Regions from separate parts of the Williamsia sp. z71 genome, predicted to be linked through region 4. Evidence: riboswitches for the same ligand, from Rfam matches in the RefSeq annotation. Region 4 holds a riboswitch; each other region holds the start of a gene.
What was found. A riboswitch is a leader RNA that binds a small molecule or an ion and turns the genes downstream of it on or off. The one in region 4 is predicted to bind S-adenosylmethionine.
Positions count from the first base shown of each region.

Region 1 (5,025 bases), on a different contig from region 4:
TTTCGTGGCACTCGGTGCGCTGCTCAAGGCCGGTGACCGGCTGGTCGCCGCACGCAGCCTGTTCGGTTCGTGCTTTGTCGTCTGCAACGAGATCCTGCCCCGCTGGGGCGTCGAAACCGTCTTTGTCGACGGCGAAGACCTCGAGCAGTGGGAACAGGCGCTCTCCGAGCCGACCGACGCGGTGTTCTTCGAGACCCCGTCCAACCCGATGCAGACCCTGGTCGACGTCGAGCGGGTCTGCGAGCTCGCCCACGCCGCCGGTGCACAGGTCGTGCTGGACAACGTTTTTGCGACCCCGCTCCTGCAGAGTGGCCTGGAACTCGGCGCCGACGTCATCGTGTATTCGGGTACCAAACACATCGACGGTCAGGGCCGTGTGATGGGTGGTGCCGTACTCGGGTCCAAGGAATACATCGACGGTCCGGTGCAGACCCTGATGCGGCACACCGGTCCGGCGCTGAGCCCGTTCAACGCCTGGACGTTGCTCAAGGGACTCGAGACGATGCGGCTGCGGGTGGATCACTCGACCGCCGCGGCGCTGCGCATCGCCGAGTTCCTCGAAGCCGATTCGCGGGTTGCGCGGGTGCGATATCCGTTCCTGCAATCACATCCGCAGCATGATCTGGCGAAGAAGCAGATGTCGGGCGGTGGCACCGTGGTGACCTTCGAACTGGCCGACACCGGTTCGGTATCCGGGAAGGCGCGGGCGTTCGAATTGCTCGACGGTCTGCAGATCGTGGACATCTCGAACAACCTCGGGGACTCGAAGTCGTTGATCACGCATCCGGCGACCACCACCCACCGCGCGATGGGACCCGAGGGTCGGGCTGCGATCGGGTTGTCCGATTCGCTGGTTCGGCTGTCGGTCGGTCTTGAGGGTGTGGACGATCTGCTGAAGGATCTCGACCAGGCTCTGTAACGCAGAATTGGGCGACGCCGCCTGCGGCCGTCACCGGGGATCGGAGGGTGGGCATTTTTCACTCGCTGGCCGACTGGGTCATCTCGATCATCCAGTCGACGCCGCCGTGGGCGGTGTATCTCGTGGTGTTCGTCGTCATCTACGGAGAAGCGGCGGCCCTGCTCGGTCTGGTCCTGCCCGGTGAGACGGTCCTGCTCGCCGGTGGGGTCGCGGCCGCCCTCGGCGAGACCAACATCGTCTGGCTGATCGTCGGTGCGTGCGTTGCCGCGGTGCTCGGCGATTGGACCGGCTATTCCATCGGCCGCAGATCCGGTGGCCGCATCACCGAAACCCGCTTCGGCGGATGGGTCGGACGAGAACGCTGGCAGAAGGCCGAGGAACTCATCCGCCATGGTGGGGTGGCCACGGTGATCGGAGCCCGCTGGATCGGCTACGTGCGCACCGTGACCCCGTTTGTGGCGGGGATGAGCAAGATGCCGACGCGTCAGTATGTGCTGGCAAACGTCGCCGGTGGTGTCGTCTGGGTGACCGTGGTGTGCATCATCGGCTACGCGGTCGGTGAAACCGTCGGGGCGACGGTGATGTTCTACCTGGCTTTCGGTGCCGGGGCGCTCATGCTTCTCTATTTCGCCGCTCGCTGGTGGCAGCATCGGCGCAGGTCACAAAAGGCCGCGGCCAGCGCGGAATAACATTCACGCCGGGTTAAAGAGGTTCGATATTTGACAGGGAAATCAACGGCGCTGCAATGTGGTCATCGGTGACGAGTGTCAGCGACAAGCCCCGGCTTGCTGGCCGGCAACCCTCCATTCGCGGCGGGGTGCTCCGGGTGACAACCTGGCCGCTGTCTGTTCGGACGGCGGCAAGCGCGGACTCCGGCCGAGTCCGGATCTGAAGGGACTGTGGGTGACGAACTCCTCCACGAACGATTTGAAGGACGAGATCGCCCGGTTTGTGAAGGCCCGCCCGACCGATCGGGTCCTGTTCGCCTCCGAACTCGCCGAGGCCGTTGCGCTGGTCGCCGGTGTCGCGCCCGGTGGCGTCGTCACACTTGATCTGACCGCCGCCCTCACGAACCCCACCCCGATGGTGACCACCGGGTGGTGCCGGCGCAGGTCGATCTGGTGACCACCCTGGCCGCGGTGGACAGCGAGCTCGAACGCCGTAGCGCCGCACTCCTGATCGTTCCGGCCGTCGCCGAGGCCACCGGCGAAGTGGTGCCGCTGCCCGCGCTGGCGGCGATCGCACACCGACGCGGCGCGCGACTGCTGGTCGATGGCAGTGAGCTCGTGTCCCGGCGGGCGGTGAACCTGACCAGCCACGGGATCGACTACCTCGTGTTGTCCGGCCGGTCCGTCGCCGGTCCGGCGGTGGTTGTGGGCCGCGGCGACTGGCTCGCCGACTGTGCCGACGCCGATATCCACACCGTCGACGGCAACGTCGGCACTGACCGGTCCCCGGCCCGGGCGCTGGCCGACCTCGGTTACGAGAGCGCCGGTCTCCACGAGCAGGCACTGTCCGAGTGGCTTGACGCCGAAGCCGCCCGGCATCCCGGGATCCGCCGACTGCAGCTGTGGCCCGATGCCGGTGACCGCGTGGGAATCGCCTCACTGGCCGTGGCCGGACACCCTGAGCCCGCCGTCATCCGATGGGACGCCCACACCGGCGTCGATGAGCTTGCCCGGCAACTGAACTCACTCGTGGACAGCACTCTTGAGCAGGAGAAATCATGACCGAAGCAGATCGCGTCACCACCGTACGCACCCGCCCCGAACTGCTGGTCGCCATCGAGGGCGACAACCACCAGCTCGCCTGGAGCAGGCCTGGCCCGTCCGAGGCCCGGGGTTCGGCGGTCCGCCGGATCCGCCAGCCGGAATTGCGGGGCGGCATCAAGGAGCGAGCCGCACTGCGTGCCGGCTGGCAGGAACTGGGCGAGGATCCCGCGGACCTGGTGGTGGCGTTGGAGATCGACGTGGTGATCGCCGAGGACGCGGCCACCGCGCGGGCAGAGCTTCTGCGGCTGGGGGAGTCGAGGTTCGGCGACACCGTCCGCTATGTCGGCACCGCCAACGGATTGCTGACGCTGATCGTCGACATCTATACCGCCGAGGTCGCCGATGCGGTCATCCTGCGGCCTCTCGACCTGGGGCGGACGGGTGATCGGCCCGGTTCGGCCCAGCTCATCGCCGACCGCGTGCTGCCCGGACTGCTCGAACGGGCCACCGCGGCCTGACGCCCCACACCACGCCTGATCGCAGGCGTGATGCGGACCGATCCGCCGATCAGCTCTCGCCGTTTTCCCAGCGATCGATGATCCGTGCGCGAGCGTCTTCGGTCAGCGAGCCGTACAACCGCAGTCGTGCCATGCCGCCGTCCGGGAAGATGTCGAGGCGGGCCTCGGTCATCGGCCGGTCTGCCTCGATCAGGAACCGGTGTCGGGTGTCGGGTTGCAGGGCGGATCGGCCCAGAACCTCGAACCACTCACCGTTTTCGCCGTCGCGGCCACGAATCATCGCCGAGCCCGGTGCATTTCCCAAGAAGTAGCTGGTGTCGAGTTCGGCCAGGCCGATCGTCGACTCACCGGCCAATTTGACCTGGACCCAGTCGTTTCCGTCGTCGCGCCGCCGTGAGGTCTCCCAGCCTTCTCCCATCGTGCGGGCCCGGCCGGGCATCAGGAGGTTGTTCGGGGAACCGTAGAACATGTTGGAGCAGGCGGTGATCATGCCGCCGTTCTCGAGGGCGGCGAGGTCGAAGTGTCCGTAGGACAAGAACTTCGGGTCGGGGACGCCACGGCCGTGCACCCGGAATCGGGCCACGCCACCGTCCGGATGGATTGTGAGCCGCACATGGGTGAACCGCTCCTTGGAGTCCACCCGGAACGGATTCTGTGTATCGCCGTTGACCTCGACGCGATCGACGATCGTCTGCCACTTGGTGTTCTCGAGCAGCTCCGAAATGGTCGGAATGCCTTCGACCGCAGCAGCTTCCACTGAAATGCAGGGGGGGTAGTTGCCGACGAACCAGGATGTGTCGACCACGACGCCGTAGATGATGCCGGGGACACCGAGTCGCACGATGGCCTGGTCCACACCCGCTTCGCGCCGGCGCCGGGTTTCCCAGCCGTCATAGACCTGACCCTTGTGCCCGAAGGTCGCCGGTTGATATTCGGCGGCAGACGTCTTGATGAGATTCTCGGCCTCGGCGAAGAGGGCGTCGTTGGTCCAGAGGACCGCGCCGCCGAGAGCGCGTAGAGCCAGATCTGGCATCGAGGTGAAGTGGGGGCGCGAGTTCGGCGGGGATGGAGTCACGACTCATCAGGCTAGTGGCACCGCCCAGCGGGTGCGACTTGTCGCGCCGGCGACGCCCGGTTCTTGCGAAAGCTCCGTGACGCGGGCCATACTTTCTGCCAACAACTAGTTGCAAGTCGAAACTCGTTGAACCATGAGAAGGACCATGTTGAAGGAGACAGCGTCGCGCGACGCTCAGATTGCGGATCTCATGGAGGTCCTCGCGAGGCACCTGCGGGTGCGTGACCGGTTGTCGGCGACGCGGTGGCGAACCGCGGACGATGCTGTCGAGTCAGCGGCCTATCACTGCCTTTTTCGGCTGAATCGGGCGCCGGCACGCTCGGGTGAGTTGGCCGAGGCGCTGTTCAGCGACCCGTCGACCATCAGCAGGCACGTCGCTCAACTGGTCAAGCTGGGCTATGTCCGGCGTGAGGCCGATCCGCGCGACGGCCGGGCCACGATCCTCGTGGTCACCGAGTCCGGTGCGCAGCGGGTCGCCGATTTCCGCAACCGCCGGGCCGAAGAACTCGAGACGATGCTGGCCGATTGGGATGACGATGACGTCGAGACCTTGACCGAGTTGCTCGGCCGCTACGTCAGCTCCGCAGAACGCAGCCTCATAGAGGCCAACGAGACACCCGCGGACCGCGCCCGGTCCTGACCCCCCCACCGAGAAGGGCCCGACATCGCTGCTGCGAGGCGGGCCCTTGTTCGTGTTCGGGGTCGATCAGCCGCGAGAGGGCTCGTTCGCCTCGTCCGGGTGCTTGGCCAGACGATCGATCGCCTCTTGTGCGACCTTCTCGGCGTCGGCCTTACCGGTCC
Region 1 covers NZ_JCANWX010000001.1:348,877-353,901, forward strand. The annotation lists gene AC51GR_RS01485 (O-succinylhomoserine sulfhydrylase) at 1-919, shown strand, start outside; gene AC51GR_RS01490 (DedA family protein) at 967-1,608, shown strand; SAM riboswitch class IV at 1,676-1,791, shown strand; gene AC51GR_RS01495 (hypothetical protein) at 1,823-2,044, shown strand; gene AC51GR_RS01500 (aminotransferase class V-fold PLP-dependent enzyme) at 2,017-2,649, shown strand; gene AC51GR_RS01505 (hypothetical protein) at 2,646-3,149, shown strand; gene alc (allantoicase) at 3,199-4,224, opposite strand; gene AC51GR_RS01515 (MarR family winged helix-turn-helix transcriptional regulator) at 4,370-4,864, shown strand; gene AC51GR_RS01520 (inorganic diphosphatase) at 4,931-5,025, opposite strand, start outside.
Region 1: linked by a shared signal. The riboswitch ahead of AC51GR_RS01495 (hypothetical protein) and the one ahead of AC51GR_RS23285 (LLM class flavin-dependent oxidoreductase) in region 4 are both predicted to bind S-adenosylmethionine.

Region 2 (5,025 bases), on a different contig from region 4:
GGTCGGAATCGGCAGTGTCGGGGAGCTGATTCCACCCCGGCGTAGTGGTGAACCCGTCGACCACCGGCGCCGCCGGCCCCTCCGGCGCCCGATGTCGACCGGGCTCGGCAACGACTGCGGCCGACTCGGGCGGGTGATCGGCCGATGGCGAGTGACCAACGGGCGCCACGGCGAGGACCTTCTGAGAATCGTCGACGACGGCGGGGTGAGCGGCCGGGTCCGCCGGCTCGGTCCTGGCCTGAACCACCGCACCGAACACCGCAGTGGCCACGGTGCGCACCGTCGGCGCCGCGATGAACCCCAGATCCGGGTCACGCCGGTCGAGGACCGCATCGATCACCGCCACCCAGTCCCGGACGAAGTTCACCGGATACTCGACGACGCTGACCGCGCTCCCGAAGATCGCGGACCAGGCCGCCGGGTCCCCCGACAGCGCGTCCCGGATCGCGTACAGGTCGGTGAGATACGCACCGTGCCCGAGCTGCGGCAGAGCCGGCAGCAAGCCCATGATCGCGCGCGAGATCGGCTGGATGACAGCTGGTTCGAGACGCGGGAAATCGAGGATCACCGGGCGCAGCAGGTTGGGTAGTCCGACCTGCGCCAGCACGGTGGTCAGTGACGGATCGGCACCGACGAGGATCACCGTGGCCCCGTCGGAGCCCTCGACGACGGTCACCCCATCGGCGCCGGCGGACGCCCCCGGGCCCGCCGACATGATGTCGCCATAGCTGAAGTGCTTGACCCAGAAACCCAGCAACGCGTCCAGCGCCCCGATCGGATCTCGCCGAGGGTCGGGCACGTCGCAGACCGCATCACCGTCGATACAGACCGAGTAGACCGTCACATCGCCGAAATCGCCGTCGCGCGAACCGTCGAGCATCGCGCCCGGATACGCATTGATGAGATTGACCTCGGCCCCGGCGCCGGCGCTCGTTCCGCGTCGCCGCGGGTCGGCATAGAGCTCGCCCGACACCCCGTCGGCACTGACACCATCCGCCTTACCCGCCGCGATGTCGGCCAGTACGTCGCCGGCCACTCGAGCGCCCTGCGAATAGCCGGTGATGACGGCAGGCTTGCCCGGGCAACTGGCCTGATAGGTCGCCACATCATCGGTGAGCACGGCTTGTCCGACCTCGATGTTGGCGTCGTAGCTCTGGGCACCGAGCGGCCAGAATGTCGCCGGATAGTCGACCCGTTTGACGACATAACCCTGGGCGATGTACCGGGTCTCCACTCCCCGTGTGTGCAGGAACTCCGGATCGCCGGTTCCGGCCACCACGAACACGGCGCCGTTGCCACACTCCGCCGGGGCTTCGGTGGCGAGCGCCGGGGCACTACCGAGGAAGGTCAGTACCGGCAGCGCGGCTGCCGCGGCCCCCGACGCAAGCGCCGTCACCCGGCGACCGGAACGGGTCGGGACTGCCCGACGACGTCTTGAACCATCATTCACAGCAGCCCCAGGTGTCTCGAATCGCACACGGCCTCGGGTGATTTGAGGCAACTTCACTGAAGTTACGACAACCTTTGCCGAAGGCCAATCGCATGAACGTAGTACAGCACGGCGCAGCCGACGGCGAGCCGCAGAATCGCCGTGCGCTGAACGCTTTTTTGCGCAGGATCCGCGTGTTATATCCTTTTGGCCAGGTCCTGAGTGTCAGCAATGAGCCCCGGCTAGCTGACCGGCAACCCTCCAACCGCGGTGGGGTGCTCCGGGTGACGACCAGGTTGCGGTTCGCCGCGGCAAGCGCGGGGTCCGGAAGGTCGGACCCTCTAATTGGATGTCCACCGACCATGAAAGAGAAGTCCTACATGTCTGACACCGACGTCAATCCGGCTGACAACTGGAGTTTTGAAACCAAGCAGGTCCATGTCGGCCAGAGCCCGGACTCGGCGACTTCTGCCCGTGCGCTGCCGATTTACCAGACAACGTCGTATACGTTCCGCGATACCGAGCACGCCGCGAACCTGTTCGGACTCGCCGAGCCGGGCAACATCTACACCCGCATCATGAACCCCACGCAGGACGCGGTCGAACAGCGCATCGCCGCCCTCGAAGGTGGCGTGGCGGCTCTTCTCGTCGCCTCGGGTCAGGCAGCCGAGACCTACGCGATCCTGAACATCGTCGAAAACGGCGGTCATGTCGTGTCGAGTCCCCGTCTCTACGGCGGCACGTACAACCTGTTCCACTACACACTTCCCAAGCTCGGGATCCAGGTCAGCTTCGTCGACGACCCGGAAGACCTCGACAGCTGGCGCGCGGCCATCCAGCCCAACACCCGCGCCCTGTTCGGTGAAACCATCTCGAACCCGAACAACGAGATCCTCGACCTCCCGGGCATCTCCGCCGTCGCCCACGAGGCGGGTCTGCCACTGATCGTCGACAACACCGTCGCCACTCCGTACCTGATCAACCCGCTCGAACACGGCGCCGACATCGTGGTGCATTCGGCCACGAAATACCTTGGCGGACACGGCACCGCGATCGGCGGCGTGATCGTAGACGGTGGCACCTTCGACTGGCGCGGCCAGCGTGACGGCGTCGACCTGTTCCCCGGCTTCACCACCCCGGACCCGAGCTACCACGGCGCGATCTTCGCGGACCTCGGCGCTCCGGCCTACGCACTCAAGGCGCGCGTGCAGTGGCTGCGCGACACCGGTGCTGCGATCTCCCCGTTCAACGCCTTCCTCATCGCCCAGGGCCTGGAGACCCTGAGCCTGCGGATCGAGCGCCACGTGTCGAACGCCCAGGCCGTGGCCAAGTACCTCGAGGAGCACCCCCAGGTGGAGTCGGTGGCCTACGCCGGCCTCGAATCCTCCCGTTGGTACAAGCGGGGCCAGGAATTGGCTCCGCGCGGCCAGGGCGCGATCATCGGCTTCGAGATCGTCGGCGGCGTCGACGCAGGCAAGAAGTTCGTCGACGCACTGGTGCTGCACAGCCATGTCGCCAACATCGGTGACGTGCGCTCGCTGGTCATCCATCCGGCATCGACCACCCACTCGCAGCTGATCGCCGAGGAGCAGCTGGCCGCCGGCGTCACCCCCGGACTGGTCCGGTTGGCCGTCGGCATCGAGAACGTCGTCGACATCATCGCCGACCTCGACGCAGGCTTCGCTGCGGCCAAGTGAGGTGAGTATCGACCCGCACACGCCACCACGAACTCATCCGGACTGGGAATCCCTGCCCGATGGGCAGCTGACCAGTGTGCCGGTCGGCCCGATTTCGTTGGACAACGGTGGACAGATCGAGAATGTGACCCTGGCGTTTCAGCGCTGGGGCACACTCTCGCCCACCCGCGACAACGTTGTTCTGGCACTACATGCCCTGACCGGCGACTCTCATGCAACAGGTCCCGCCGGTCCCGATCAGCCCACCCCCGGATGGTGGGACGGGCTGATCGGCCCGGGCGGCGCCGTGGACACCGACGAGTGGTGTGTCGTCTCGGCGAACGTCCTCGGTGGATGCGGCGGCTCCACCGGCCCGGCCTCACTGGATTCCGAAGGGCAGGTGTGGGGTTCACGGTTCCCGCACATCACCGTGCTCGATCAGGTCCGTGCCGAGGTCGCCCTGCTCGATGCGTTGCAGATCGATTCCGTCGCAGCCGTCCTCGGCGGTTCGATGGGTGGCGCACGCGCCTTGGAGTGGGTCATCGGCTATCCAGAGCGAGTGCGCAGCGGCTTGATCCTGGCCGTCGGCGCTCGCGCCTCGGCCGACCAGATCGGCACGCAGACAACACAGATCGCGGCGATCAAGGCCGACGCGAACTGGCAGAACGGCGACTATCACGGCACCGGCCGGACCCCCACGTCCGGCCTCGGCATCGCCCGCCGCATCGCCCACATGTACTACCGCAGCGAACCCGAACTCGACCAGCGGTTCGCCAACTTCCCTCAGGGACAAGAAGATCCGTTGCACGGTGGCCGCTACGCGGTGCAGAGTTACCTCGAGCACCAGGCCGACAAACTGGTCCGCCGGTTTGATCCGGGTAGCTATGTGGTGCTGTCCGAGGTGCTCAACAACCACGACGTCGGGCGGGGCCGCGGTGGCGTGGAAGCCGCCCTGCGGAGCTGCCATGTACCCGTTGTGATCGGTGGCATCGATTCCGACCGGCTCTACCCGCTGCGCCAGCAGATCGAGTTGGCCGAGCTCATGCCCGGCTGTGTCGATGGATTGCATGTGGTGCATTCCGCCAACGGCCACGACGGATTCCTCACCGAATACGACGCGGTCTCAGACCTTCTCAAGAAGACTCTCGTCCTCGCCCGCGGCTGATACCCGGCCCTGACCGACCGCTCATACAGCGGTCGGTCGGGTGCGGGCGACGCCGAATCGGGTCTAAAAGAACTGTCAGGTCGCGGGCTGCGAGGTCGGCACCGTATCCGCCGCCGGATCACCGGACTGCGGTGACTCCGGCGGGGCGACAAGAGGCGGCGCCGCGGGCGCAGGCGACGCAGTCACTTCCCCTTCAGACGGAGGAGCGATCTCCACGGGCGGATCTGGCGTCGTCGATTCCGGCGGCGGCGGGGGCGTCGATGGAGACGACGGGGACGATGGAGTCGACGGCGTCGACGGTGCGAGATTCGGGGGCCACGTGATGCTCGGCAACGGGAACGGGATCAACGATGGGCTCAGGGTCCTCGTCGGCGGATCCGTAGAAGACACCGGCGGTGCGAGTTCGGTTGTCGCCCAACCGGGTCCCGGATTTCCACCGGCAACCGGCGACGCCACCTCCACCGTCGGCTGTGTCCGGGTCGGCATCAGTGTGGAGGTCACCTGCGCATTGGTGGCGGTCGTTGTCGTCGGCGACGGCGCCTCGGCGATCGCGGACGGCGATACCGGGGGCTCCGGGGCCTCGGACGGTGTCGACGGGTTGCCGGCAAGCGACGATCCGACCGCGTACACGGTCATCAACGCACCGGCGAGCAACGCACCGAACATGGCCAGCGGCGCCGCCGACAGCCAGTCCCGGCTGCGGCGTCCGCCGATGAAGGCCAGTCCGGCGGGACGAGTACTCACCGCCGCCAGAC
Region 2 covers NZ_JCANWX010000007.1:240,501-245,525, forward strand. The annotation lists gene AC51GR_RS18420 (PE-PPE domain-containing protein) at 1-1,396, opposite strand, end outside; SAM riboswitch class IV at 1,644-1,753, shown strand; gene AC51GR_RS18425 (bifunctional o-acetylhomoserine/o-acetylserine sulfhydrylase) at 1,810-3,126, shown strand; gene metX (homoserine O-acetyltransferase MetX) at 3,128-4,270, shown strand; gene AC51GR_RS18435 (Hsp70 family protein) at 4,346-5,025, opposite strand, start outside.
Region 2: linked by a shared signal. The riboswitch ahead of AC51GR_RS18425 (bifunctional o-acetylhomoserine/o-acetylserine sulfhydrylase) and the one ahead of AC51GR_RS23285 (LLM class flavin-dependent oxidoreductase) in region 4 are both predicted to bind S-adenosylmethionine.

Region 3 (5,025 bases), on a different contig from region 4:
AGCGTCTCTGTGGCAACCATCTGGACGCCCGGGCCGCTCATGACGATCTCCCAGCCGTCGGGCAGATCGGCCACGTCGACAGGCAGTGCAACTTCTTGTCCGGGGCCGATCAGATCGGCGAGATCGCTCCACGTCTGCGCATCGCCCAGATCACCGACCCCGACGAACGGCGAGATCGTCGGGAGGTATCGCCGCGCGCGGGTGGTGCCCTCGCTCAGATGCAGATGGGCTCCTATCAGGCTCTCCCACATGGCATTATCGAGTACAGCGGTGTCCGGTGTGGTCCGAGCTGTCACCGGCTGAGCCATTCTTTCGCTATGAGTTCGTACGAGCGCACCCGCGCCGCGTGGTCGTGCGTGATGGTCGTGATCGAGAGCTCGGCGGCTCCGGTGGCGTCCCGCAAGACCTCGAGTTTGTCGGCAACGGTGGACGGCGATCCGACGAATTGCGTCAGCACCCGGTCGCGGACCAGTTCGCGGTCGTCGTCGGTCCATTCCAGCGCAGCTGCCTGCGCCGGACTCGGGTACGGGATCGCGCCTTCGCCGCGCCGGATGCTGCGGACCCAAGGTGCATATCCGCTCGCCAATTCGGCTGCTTCGTCATCGGTTTCGGCGATGACCGCATCCACCGATACCGCCACATACGGTTCCGGGACGTCCGCGGACGGTTGGAATGCTGCCCGGTAGGCGTCGACCGCGTCGATGACCGTGCTCGGGCTGTGGTGATAACTGGCAACAAAGCGCAGACCCTTCGTCCCTGCGACGGCAGCGCTGGATCCACCGGAGGCGCCGAGGATCCAGACCTGCACGTCGGCACCAGCTCCCGGGGTGGCGTGAGCGGGAAGCCCTTGTGGACTGACATATGTGTCGTCGAGGAGGGCAAGAACGGTGGAGATCTGCTCGTCATAGCTCGGGGCGTACGCGCCGGGTTGCTGGAGCAGGTCGAGTAGGTGAGTGATGGACTTACTCGCAAACGCGCCGGCGATGTTGTAGATCTTGGGCAGGAGCAGACCATTGGGGGTGTATGTGTCCTCGGTGTGGGCCGCTCCGCCGCGGGCGGACAAATAGTTTTTTGCTGCGACTTCGGTCACCGATTCCGATCCCGTGGTCGTCTCCGGGGCGGGGCGAGAAATGGATCGTCCGATACCGAGGTCGAGGCGACCCGGGTACAGCGTGTTGATCAGGCCGAACTCCTCAACCGTCGCGAGCGGCGTCCGATGACCGAATTGCACTCCGGCCGAACCCAACCGGATGGTCGAGGTGGAACCTGCGATCAGTGCGATCTCGACGGCGGGTGATGAACCGAGGACCCCCGGATTCGTATGGTGTTCGGCGAACCAATAGCGGGTATATCCGAACTGTTCGGCGCGCTGGACCAGGTCGATGGTGTTGCGCATTGCGGTGGTGGTGTCCGACCCGCTGGGACGGGGCAGAAGGTCGAGTACCGACAGGGGGATGGGCGGTGCCATTTCGAACTCCTAGTGAGCTGCTGCGGACGACGTGATCGGCGACTGCCATTCATCGGCTACGGCGTCCGATGCGCCGAAGGATGCGAAATCGGTGGTGGCGCGAAATGCATCCAATGAGTACAGATCTCGGGCATAGCGCCACAGATTCGGGAAGTCGATGAGACGCCTGGTACCGGTCCTGGCCACCGCAGCATCGTGCCGAACCAGCGTCACCCAGAGCCGGACGTCGGCCAGGGTGACGTTGTCGCCGAGGAGGTATCGATCTTCGGCGAGACGGCTGTCGAGTTCTGAATATGCCTGATACACCGTGGCCGCGGCTTCCTCGGCAACCGAACCGGTTCCGGTGGCCACGTGTGCGGCGCTGTTGACCGTGGCTCGCAACCAGACTTCCAACTCGTCGATCTGCGGGCGCAGATCCTCTGGGTAGAGGTCGAACTCACTGGTGATCTGACGGCGATACTGCGACGCGAGATCGGCGTCGAGTGTGTCGAACGTGTTGCTCACCACCTGCTTCGTCTCGCGGTCCCACAGGGTGGGGACCGACACGTGGCCGTCGAAGCCGGGTTCGGTGGCCTCATAGGCATCGCGCAACAGGGTGAAGCCGTTCACCGGGTCGGGGCCGTGGGTCTCGCGGAATGCCCACCCGCGGGCATCGCGCGCACCGTCGACGTAGCTGACACTGATCACATCGGTGAGGCCGGCCAGCTCGATGACCAGCGTGACCCGCTGAGCCCACGGGCAGAACCAACCGGAATAGACGTGATAGCGATCAGCGACGGCCGGGTAGGGCGTGGATCCGTCGCCGCTGATACGTCCGGCGAATCGATACACCGGTCGGGTGTCGTCCGGTTCGCGAGTGATCGTGTACTCACCGTAGGTCTCGGTATCGGCTGGACTGGCGAATCTCGACATGGCTAGACAACCTTTTCTGCGGAGTGGGAGCGGAAGGAGAACAGCTCGGGGGCATCTTTGTCGGCGGTGAGGTCGGCGAGGAGGCGGCCGATGGCGGGCACGAACTTGAAGCCGTGTCCGGAGAATCCGGCGGCGACCGCAACCGGACCGCGGCGGTCGATGACGAAGTCGGAGTCGGGTGTGGTGGCGTACGTGCAGCTGATCGGGGTCAGTGCGTCGGCATCGACGCCGGGCACCCAATGGCGGACGTATTCCTGCAAGGCCTTGAGTTGCCGTGGTTCCGCCGTGAAATCGCGGTGGTCGGGGTCAACGACCGGTCCGGTTCCATGGAACCCGACCTTGACGCCTTCGGCACCCGAGGACAGGCCGTACACACCACCGAATTCGGGTGCGTTCGGTCCGTCCGGGTCGTGCAGGATCCCGAAGCTGGGCCACTCGGCGTCCTGGTCACGCGGTACAAAGTGTGCAGGTTGCTCTTGGGTGACGGTGATCTGTGGCAGCGGCACGATGCCCGACAACAGCTTCGTCGCCCAGGCGCCGGCCGCCACCACCACACGTCGGGCCACGTACTCCTGGTCATCGGTGCGTACGGTGACCGAGTTGTCGTCTGTGACGTCGATCGAGATCACCTGCGATTCGTGTCGAACCTCTGCGCCGAGGGCTGCTGCGCTGCGTTGTAGCGCGCTGACAGCGTTGTCCGCATGTAGTCGGCCGCTGTTGGGGTAATACAACGCGCGGCCGTCGAATCTGATTCCGGGCCAGCGCTGCGAGGCCTCGTCGGGCTCGAGCCACTGATGGACGAGTCCGAGGTGGGCGAGGGTATCGGAGATGGCGGTCAGACGGTGCGTCCATCCTTGGTCGACGCCACCGGTGATGGTGAGCAGCTCTGACCCGGACTCCTGTTCGAGTTCCGCCCACAGCGTTTCGGCCTCGCGGGCCAGCTCTACGTAGGGGCGCTCGGCGTAGGAGGTGCGAAAGATCCGTGACGCTCCGTGGGACGCGCCGTTGCGGTGTCCGGGTGAAAAGCGTTCCAGCAAAACGGTCTCGGTGCCTCGCCGGGCGAGTTGCCAGGCGGCGGCCGAACCCATCGCCCCGCCACCGACGACGACGGTGTCGACCCTTGTCACGCTCATGTGGATCGACCTGCTCCCTCGTGTTCGTGTCGCTGTTCGAGAGCAGGTACCGCGATGAGCCGGGTGTGGTGGTCAGGGGGACTGTCGACGATCTGCTCCTTGTTGGATCGAAGCCTGTCGGACCACACGGACATCAGGTGCTCTCCTGGTAAGTGGGTGCGGTGCTGACCACGCAGCGAGCAGCACGGCGGATGTGAATGATCATCGAACTCCTGGAGATATCCTCGGGCTCAGATGCCTGAACCCCGCGCTTGCCCCATGCCGGTGAAGGCTGGGACCGTGTCTTTGATCCAGGGCACCCCGCCGCGGTGGAGGGTTGCCGACCAGCAAGCTGGAACTTGGCGCTGATACTCGTTGACACAGGGCAGCTGTTGTCCACCAAGTGAATCCGGGCATCGTGGGGGCATGCCCGGGTCGGAGGATTTCAACTGTTGGACAGAACCATACGCACGCTCCTGCCCAAATCCGAAGGATGCGCGGAGTTCCGATCGCCGAGAAGTTAAAGCAAAATGGGTATGGACGACGCCGAAGAAGTCTGTTAGCGTCGTCGTCGGTCACGAGTACCAGCGCACAGCCCCGGCTTGCTGGTCAGCAACCCTCCATCGCGGCGGGGTGCTCCGGGTGAAGACCTGGCCTGTTCGAACCCGAACAGGCAAGCGCGGAACTCCCACGTCCGAGTTCGAACTGCCGCATCGGCAGGGTTCGAACTGGCGGCGCGTGTGGAATCCCTGACACCGGAGGGTGTGAGCAATGAGCACTGCAACACTGGGACGATCCTTGGAAGCCCTTGCAGCGATTGAGGGTTCGGATACCCGAGCGCCACTGAGTGATGGCTCGACCACGCGATACGTCAACTTCGACTACGCGGCGAGTGCGCCGGCTCTGTGCAGCGTCGTCGAGCGGATCACGCAACTCCTGCCGACGTATTCGAGCGTCCACCGCGGGGCCGGTTACGCGTCGCAGGTCACCACCCAGGCATACGAGAGCGCCCGCGCGCAGGTCGCGGAGTTCGTCGGCGCCGGGCAGCAGCACAGCCTGATCTTCACCCGGAACACCACCGATTCCCTGAACCTCCTGGCCGGCTGCGTGCCGGGTAAGGTCGTCGTCCTCGACCTGGAACATCATTCAAATCTGTTGCCGTGGAGGGATGTTCACGTGGTGCGGACCGCGAATACGCTCACTGCGACGATCAGCCGGGTGGAGACCGCCCTCAAGGACACCGGCGCGGTGCTGCTGGCGGTCACCGGCGCGTCCAACGTCACCGGTGAGATCCTGCCGATCGATGAATTGGCTGATCTCGCGCACCGCAATGGTGCCCGAATTGCCGTCGACGGAGCGCAGCTGGTTCCGCATCGCAGGATCGACATCACCGCCGCCGGCATCGACTACCTGGCGTTCTCCGGTCACAAGACCTATGCACCATTCGGCTCGGGAGTGCTTGTCGGACTCCGGGATTGGCTTGACGTCGCCGAACCATACCTGGCCGGTGGTGGTGCCGTTCTGAACGTCACC
Region 3 covers NZ_JCANWX010000010.1:159,786-164,810, forward strand. The annotation lists gene AC51GR_RS22670 (GNAT family N-acetyltransferase) at 1-308, opposite strand, end outside; gene AC51GR_RS22675 (LLM class flavin-dependent oxidoreductase) at 293-1,468, opposite strand; gene AC51GR_RS22680 (glutathione S-transferase C-terminal domain-containing protein) at 1,478-2,380, opposite strand; gene solA (N-methyl-L-tryptophan oxidase) at 2,383-3,513, opposite strand; SAM riboswitch class IV at 3,756-3,873, opposite strand; SAM riboswitch class IV at 4,066-4,178, shown strand; gene AC51GR_RS22690 (aminotransferase class V-fold PLP-dependent enzyme) at 4,264-5,025, shown strand, end outside.
Region 3: linked by a shared signal. The riboswitch ahead of solA (N-methyl-L-tryptophan oxidase) and the one ahead of AC51GR_RS23285 (LLM class flavin-dependent oxidoreductase) in region 4 are both predicted to bind S-adenosylmethionine.

Region 4 (5,025 bases):
GACTGATCGAGCTGACCTACCAGATCTCACTGGAGAACCAGCGCTCCCGGATGTACGCGGCGTTGGGCATCACCGATCAGGGATTCTCCACGGATTCGTGCCGGGTGCCCTGGGCCGTCGACGGGGCTACCTCGGAGACAGGCACCAACTGAGCGGCATCGATGGCGGACAGCTTGGCGGGGTCGGCGATGTCGTAGATGGACACGACCAGGCCGTCGCGGACAACAAAGCAGACCACCCGGGCCGGTGAGGCGCGACGATCGCCGTCGGCCGCCCAGCCGGCGGAGTAGGTGCCGAGTTCGCCGTTGACCCGCACCGGGATCTGCAGGGCGAGCGCATCGGGCCCGTAACGGCGCAGGAGCCAGAACAGGAACCGGGCGACGCCGGCGGCACCGCGGATCGCCTTGACCGCGGTGGGGGTGGTGCGGTTGGCGTCGCCGACGACCATCGCGTCCGGGTCCAGAGCAGCCAGCACCGCATCCATGTCACCGGCCGCCATCGCCGCGACGAGACGACCGACGGCTTCGGCCTGTTCGGTGTCGCTGACCGGGGCCGGAAGGTCGGAGACGATTCGGCGGGCTCGTGAGGCGAGTTGGCGTGCCGAGGGGGTCGTGGACCCGAGGATCTCGGCGATGTCGGCGAAGGGCACGCCGAATCCGTCATGGAGGACGAACGCAACGCGCATTGCCGGGGTGAGGGTTTCGAACAGCACCATCGCGGCGTAGCGGCTGTCCTCTGCCGCGATGACGGCGTGCAGGGGATCGTCGTACTCGGGGGAGGGGACGACCTGCGTCACGACCGGCTCCGGAAGCCATTGGCCCACATGCTTTTCGCGGACGACAGCGGCGGATTTGAGACGGTCCAGACAGATTCGTCCGACCACGGTCGTCAGCCAGGCTCCGAGATCATCGATCGAGTCGCTATCGGCCGCATCGAGGCGCAACCAGGATTCCTGGACGGCATCTTCGGCATCGCTGATGCTGCCGGTGATCCGGTACGCCACCGACAACATCCGGCTGCGTTGCTCTTCGAAACGCTCCGCGAAGGTACCCATCGGATCGGAGTCCACGTGCCCGCTCCCTCAGGCCGCTATCGCGGCATGCATCTCCCACACGATGACCTCGGCATCGGAGGTGGCGGTCAGCTGCTGTCCGCCATCACCGTGGACGCGGACCGCGTCGCCGGTGCCGAGCTCCCCGACGCTCTCCATCTCGACCTCACCGCGCGGGACGAAGACGTGCAACAGGGGAGCGTCCGGCAGGGTCAGTGGACGCTGCCCGGGGGTCATGCGCGCCACATGCATGGTGGCATAACGATTTTTGATGCGGATCGCGGAGTGGTCGGCGTACCGGGGCATGCCCGAGGCCACCGGAACGAATCCACCGGACAACAATTCATGGTCGATCTCGAGTTGCTCGTATCCCGGTGTGATCCCGGATTCGTCGGGGACAACCCACATCTGGACGAAGTGCACCGGATCGTGGGTCTCGTCCGCGCTGTCCTGGCGCCAGACGTCGTTCTTCTCCGAATGCATGATCCCGGTGCCGGCGCTCATCCGTTGTGCCAGGCCGGGGTAGATGACGCCGTTGTGTCCCATCGAATCCTGATGGACCAGGGAACCCTGCAGAACCCAGGTGACGATCTCCATGTCCTGATGGGGATGGGTATCGAAACCCTGCCGGGGCAACACGATGTCGTCGTTGTTGACCATCAGGACGCCGTGGTGGGTGTTGGCCGGGTCGTAGTGGTGGCCGAAGGAGAAGGAATGTTTGGAGTCGAGCCAGCCCGCATCGGTCTTGAAGCGGCTGTCGGCGCGGCGGAGGTCGAATCGGGTGGGAGGTGTTGCGGTGGTCATCGGTGGGGCCTTTCGGGTGGAGCGGTATCGCCTACAGGTCGTGCCTAGAGAACGTGCGAGCCGTACATCTCGCCGAGCGGATCGGCGATGAGTTCGAGGCGGGCGCCATCGGGATCGCGGAAGTACAGCGACACCTCGCTGTGTTCGATGAGTTCAACGCCTGCGTCGATCAGCTTGTCGCGCAAGTGTTTCCAGCGCTGCGGTTCGACACTGATCGCGACGTGGTGCAGTCCGCCGAGGACTTCCTGGTACGGCCCGACGTCGAGGCCGGGAAAGTCGAAGAACGCCAGGAGGTTTGAGTTGCCGATGTCGAAAAAGAAGTGCGAGGAGCCGGGATAGTCGCGGTTCTCGATGAGTTCGGTCAGCGGGAACTCGAGCAGGTCTTGGTAGAACCGGACGGTGCGTTCGACGTCGCCGCTGACCAGTGCGGTGTGGTGCAGACCGCGGGCCGAGGACGCCGGCCGGGAGTCGGCGGGTACCAGGTGTCTGGCGCGGATCGCCTCACGTCTGCCCGCGTATTCCTGCGAGCGCTTGTTCTCGGTGTCGGCGGTGCTCATGGCCGGTCCTTCCGTGCGGGGGGTCTTCATCCAGTGTGCGCTTCGAGTGGCCAGAGGTAAATGGTTGCGTTGTCAACTACTTTGGTAGCGTATCGCAACTGATTGCGTTGTCAACTACTTTGGCTATGCTCTGAACCGTGGAACCAACACAGTGGCTCAGTGAGGACGAGCAGCGGACCTGGCGCGCGTACCTGGATGCGACCCGGTTGCTGTTGCGGACGCTCGATCAGCAGCTCGCCCGGGATGCGGGCTTGTCCTTCACCGACTTCGAACTGCTCGTCGTCTTGTCCGAGGCGCCGCAGCGCCGACTGCGCATGCGGGATCTCGCTGATGCGATCACCACCACACGAAGCGGCGCCACCAGGGCAATCGGTCGTCTGGTGGACGCCGGATGGGTCTGCCGCGTCGAATGCGAAGACGACAAACGGGGCATGTTGGCCGAACTGACCGACGCCGGGATGCAGAAGCTGACCTCGGCGAGCCCCGGACATGTCGCCGCGGTCAGGCGAAATGTGTTCGATCTGCTGAGTACGCGCGATGTTGCCGTGGTGGGCCGGGCATTCGCGGACGTGCGTGAGCACCTGCAGCAGCCGCCGGCATAGGCGCCCGGTCGATCGCCGACTCGGTCGGCTGCGGGGGTTGGCGAAAAGTCGTTGCGGGTGCAAGCAGCTTGCCGAACCCCAAGTGCGCACGGTCGGCAACTGATCGTTGCTGATGACAGGGCGCGAGATCGCGTTTGTTCCGTGTGACATTGCAGCACCCCGGGGTCATCGATGACCGGGGGGTTTGAACCCGACTGAATCTAACCGTTCCACGGTGGGTGGGCACCGGCCTACTGTGCACAAGGATCATCAAGAGCGACTGAGAGACCCGGCTCGCTGACGTCGCAGCAACCCCCCGCCTCGGCGGGTGCGGGTGCTACTGCCGGGACCGATGAAGGTTGTGTCATGTCATCAGTTCAGGAGTCCGGGTGAAGTTTCTGTTGATCAGTTTGATCACCCACACGCCCCACCCGTTGTCCGGCGAGACCGTGTCCCCGGCGCAGCGGTTTCGAGAAGTGATCGACACTGCGGTCCTCGCAGAGGAATTGGGGTTTGACGGCTTCGGGGTGGGCGAACGGCACGAGAGGCCGTTCATCTCCTCGTCGCCACCGGTTGTGCTCAGTAACATCGCCGCACGGACCTCGACGATCGCGCTGTTCACCGCGGTGACAACGCTCAGTCTGCTCGACCCGGTCCGCGCCTTCGAGGACTACTCGACCCTCGACAATCTTTCCGGCGGTCGACTGCAACTGATGATCGGCAAGGGTAACGGCGCCGCGCAGGCCAAGCTGTTCGGAGTCACCGAGGCCGACCAATGGGAGCGCAACCGCGAAGGTTACGAACTCTTCCGGCGACTGTGGGAGGACGACACGGTCACCTGGACCGGCAAGTACCGTCCGTCGTTGATCGACGCCGAGGCGTTGCCCCGCCCGCTGCAGAAGAAGATCCGCGTCTGGCACGGTAGTGCCACCAGCCGCGAATCAGTCGACCTGGCAGCGTTTTACGGGGATCCGCTGTTCTCTGCCAACGTCACCAACCCGGTCGAACCCTATGCGGCATTGATCGACCACTACCGAGCGCGGTGGGCGGCATACGGGCACGACCCGGCGGATGCTCTTGTGGGTGCCGGATCGGCCGGGTACTACGCCACCAAGAACTCGCAGGATGCGATCAACACCTACCGCCCGATCTTCGATGCCACCTTGGCGAGAATCGGGTCATTCGGTCTGCCGCTGGTGTTTCCGACCCTCGAAGACGCTGTGGAACGCAGCTCGCTACTACTCGGAAGTCCACAACAGGTGATCGACAAGGTGTTGCGGTACCACGAGAAGTTCGGCCATGAGGTGATGCATCTGCATGCTGACGCCGGCGGCCTGAGCAATGCCCAGCACCGCGACTCGCTCGAACTCTTCCAGTCCGAGATCGCCCCGGTGCTGCGGCGCGAGATCCCGAGTCGCCCGATCGCCACTCCCACCGCGTTGGAGGTGCTGTCGTGACTGCCCCGACCCGGATCCCGCCGTCGACACATGTCGGCCGCCGCACGTCCACACGTTTCCTCTGACACTTCGAAAAAGGACAACCATGCCAGTAGAGTTCCTGGGGATCGCAGCCACGAATGACGGCACCGAGACCCACCCTCGTACCACCGCCGGTTCGTTCGACCGCGAGTACACACTCAAACTCGCTCGTGCACACGAGGATTTCGGGTGGGACCGGATCCTGTTCGCCTATGGCGCCGGTGCTCCCGAACCCGCGGCGGCCGCCTCGTACATCGCAAGCAACCTCGACCGCATCGAGATCCTGCTGGCGCACCGTCCCAATGTCTCGTACCCGACCTTCGCCGCCAAGACCTTCGCCACCCTCGACCAGATCTCCGGGGGACGGGTGACGGTGCACTTCATCACCGGCGGCAACGACACCGAACAGCAGCGGGAAGGTGACTTCCTGACGAAAGACCAGCGGTACGAACGCACCCGTGAGTACATCCAGATCGTCAAGAAGGTGTGGACCAGCCGCGAACCGTTCGACCACAACGGCACCCACTACCGGTTCAACGACTTCGTCTCCGATG
Region 4 covers NZ_JCANWX010000011.1:94,654-99,678, forward strand. The annotation lists gene AC51GR_RS23260 (carboxymuconolactone decarboxylase family protein) at 1-152, shown strand, start outside; gene sigJ (RNA polymerase sigma factor SigJ) at 77-1,054, opposite strand; gene AC51GR_RS23270 (pirin family protein) at 1,082-1,855, opposite strand; gene AC51GR_RS23275 (VOC family protein) at 1,900-2,412, opposite strand; gene AC51GR_RS23280 (MarR family winged helix-turn-helix transcriptional regulator) at 2,550-3,014, shown strand; SAM riboswitch class I at 3,258-3,352, shown strand; gene AC51GR_RS23285 (LLM class flavin-dependent oxidoreductase) at 3,383-4,450, shown strand; gene AC51GR_RS23290 (LLM class flavin-dependent oxidoreductase) at 4,536-5,025, shown strand, end outside.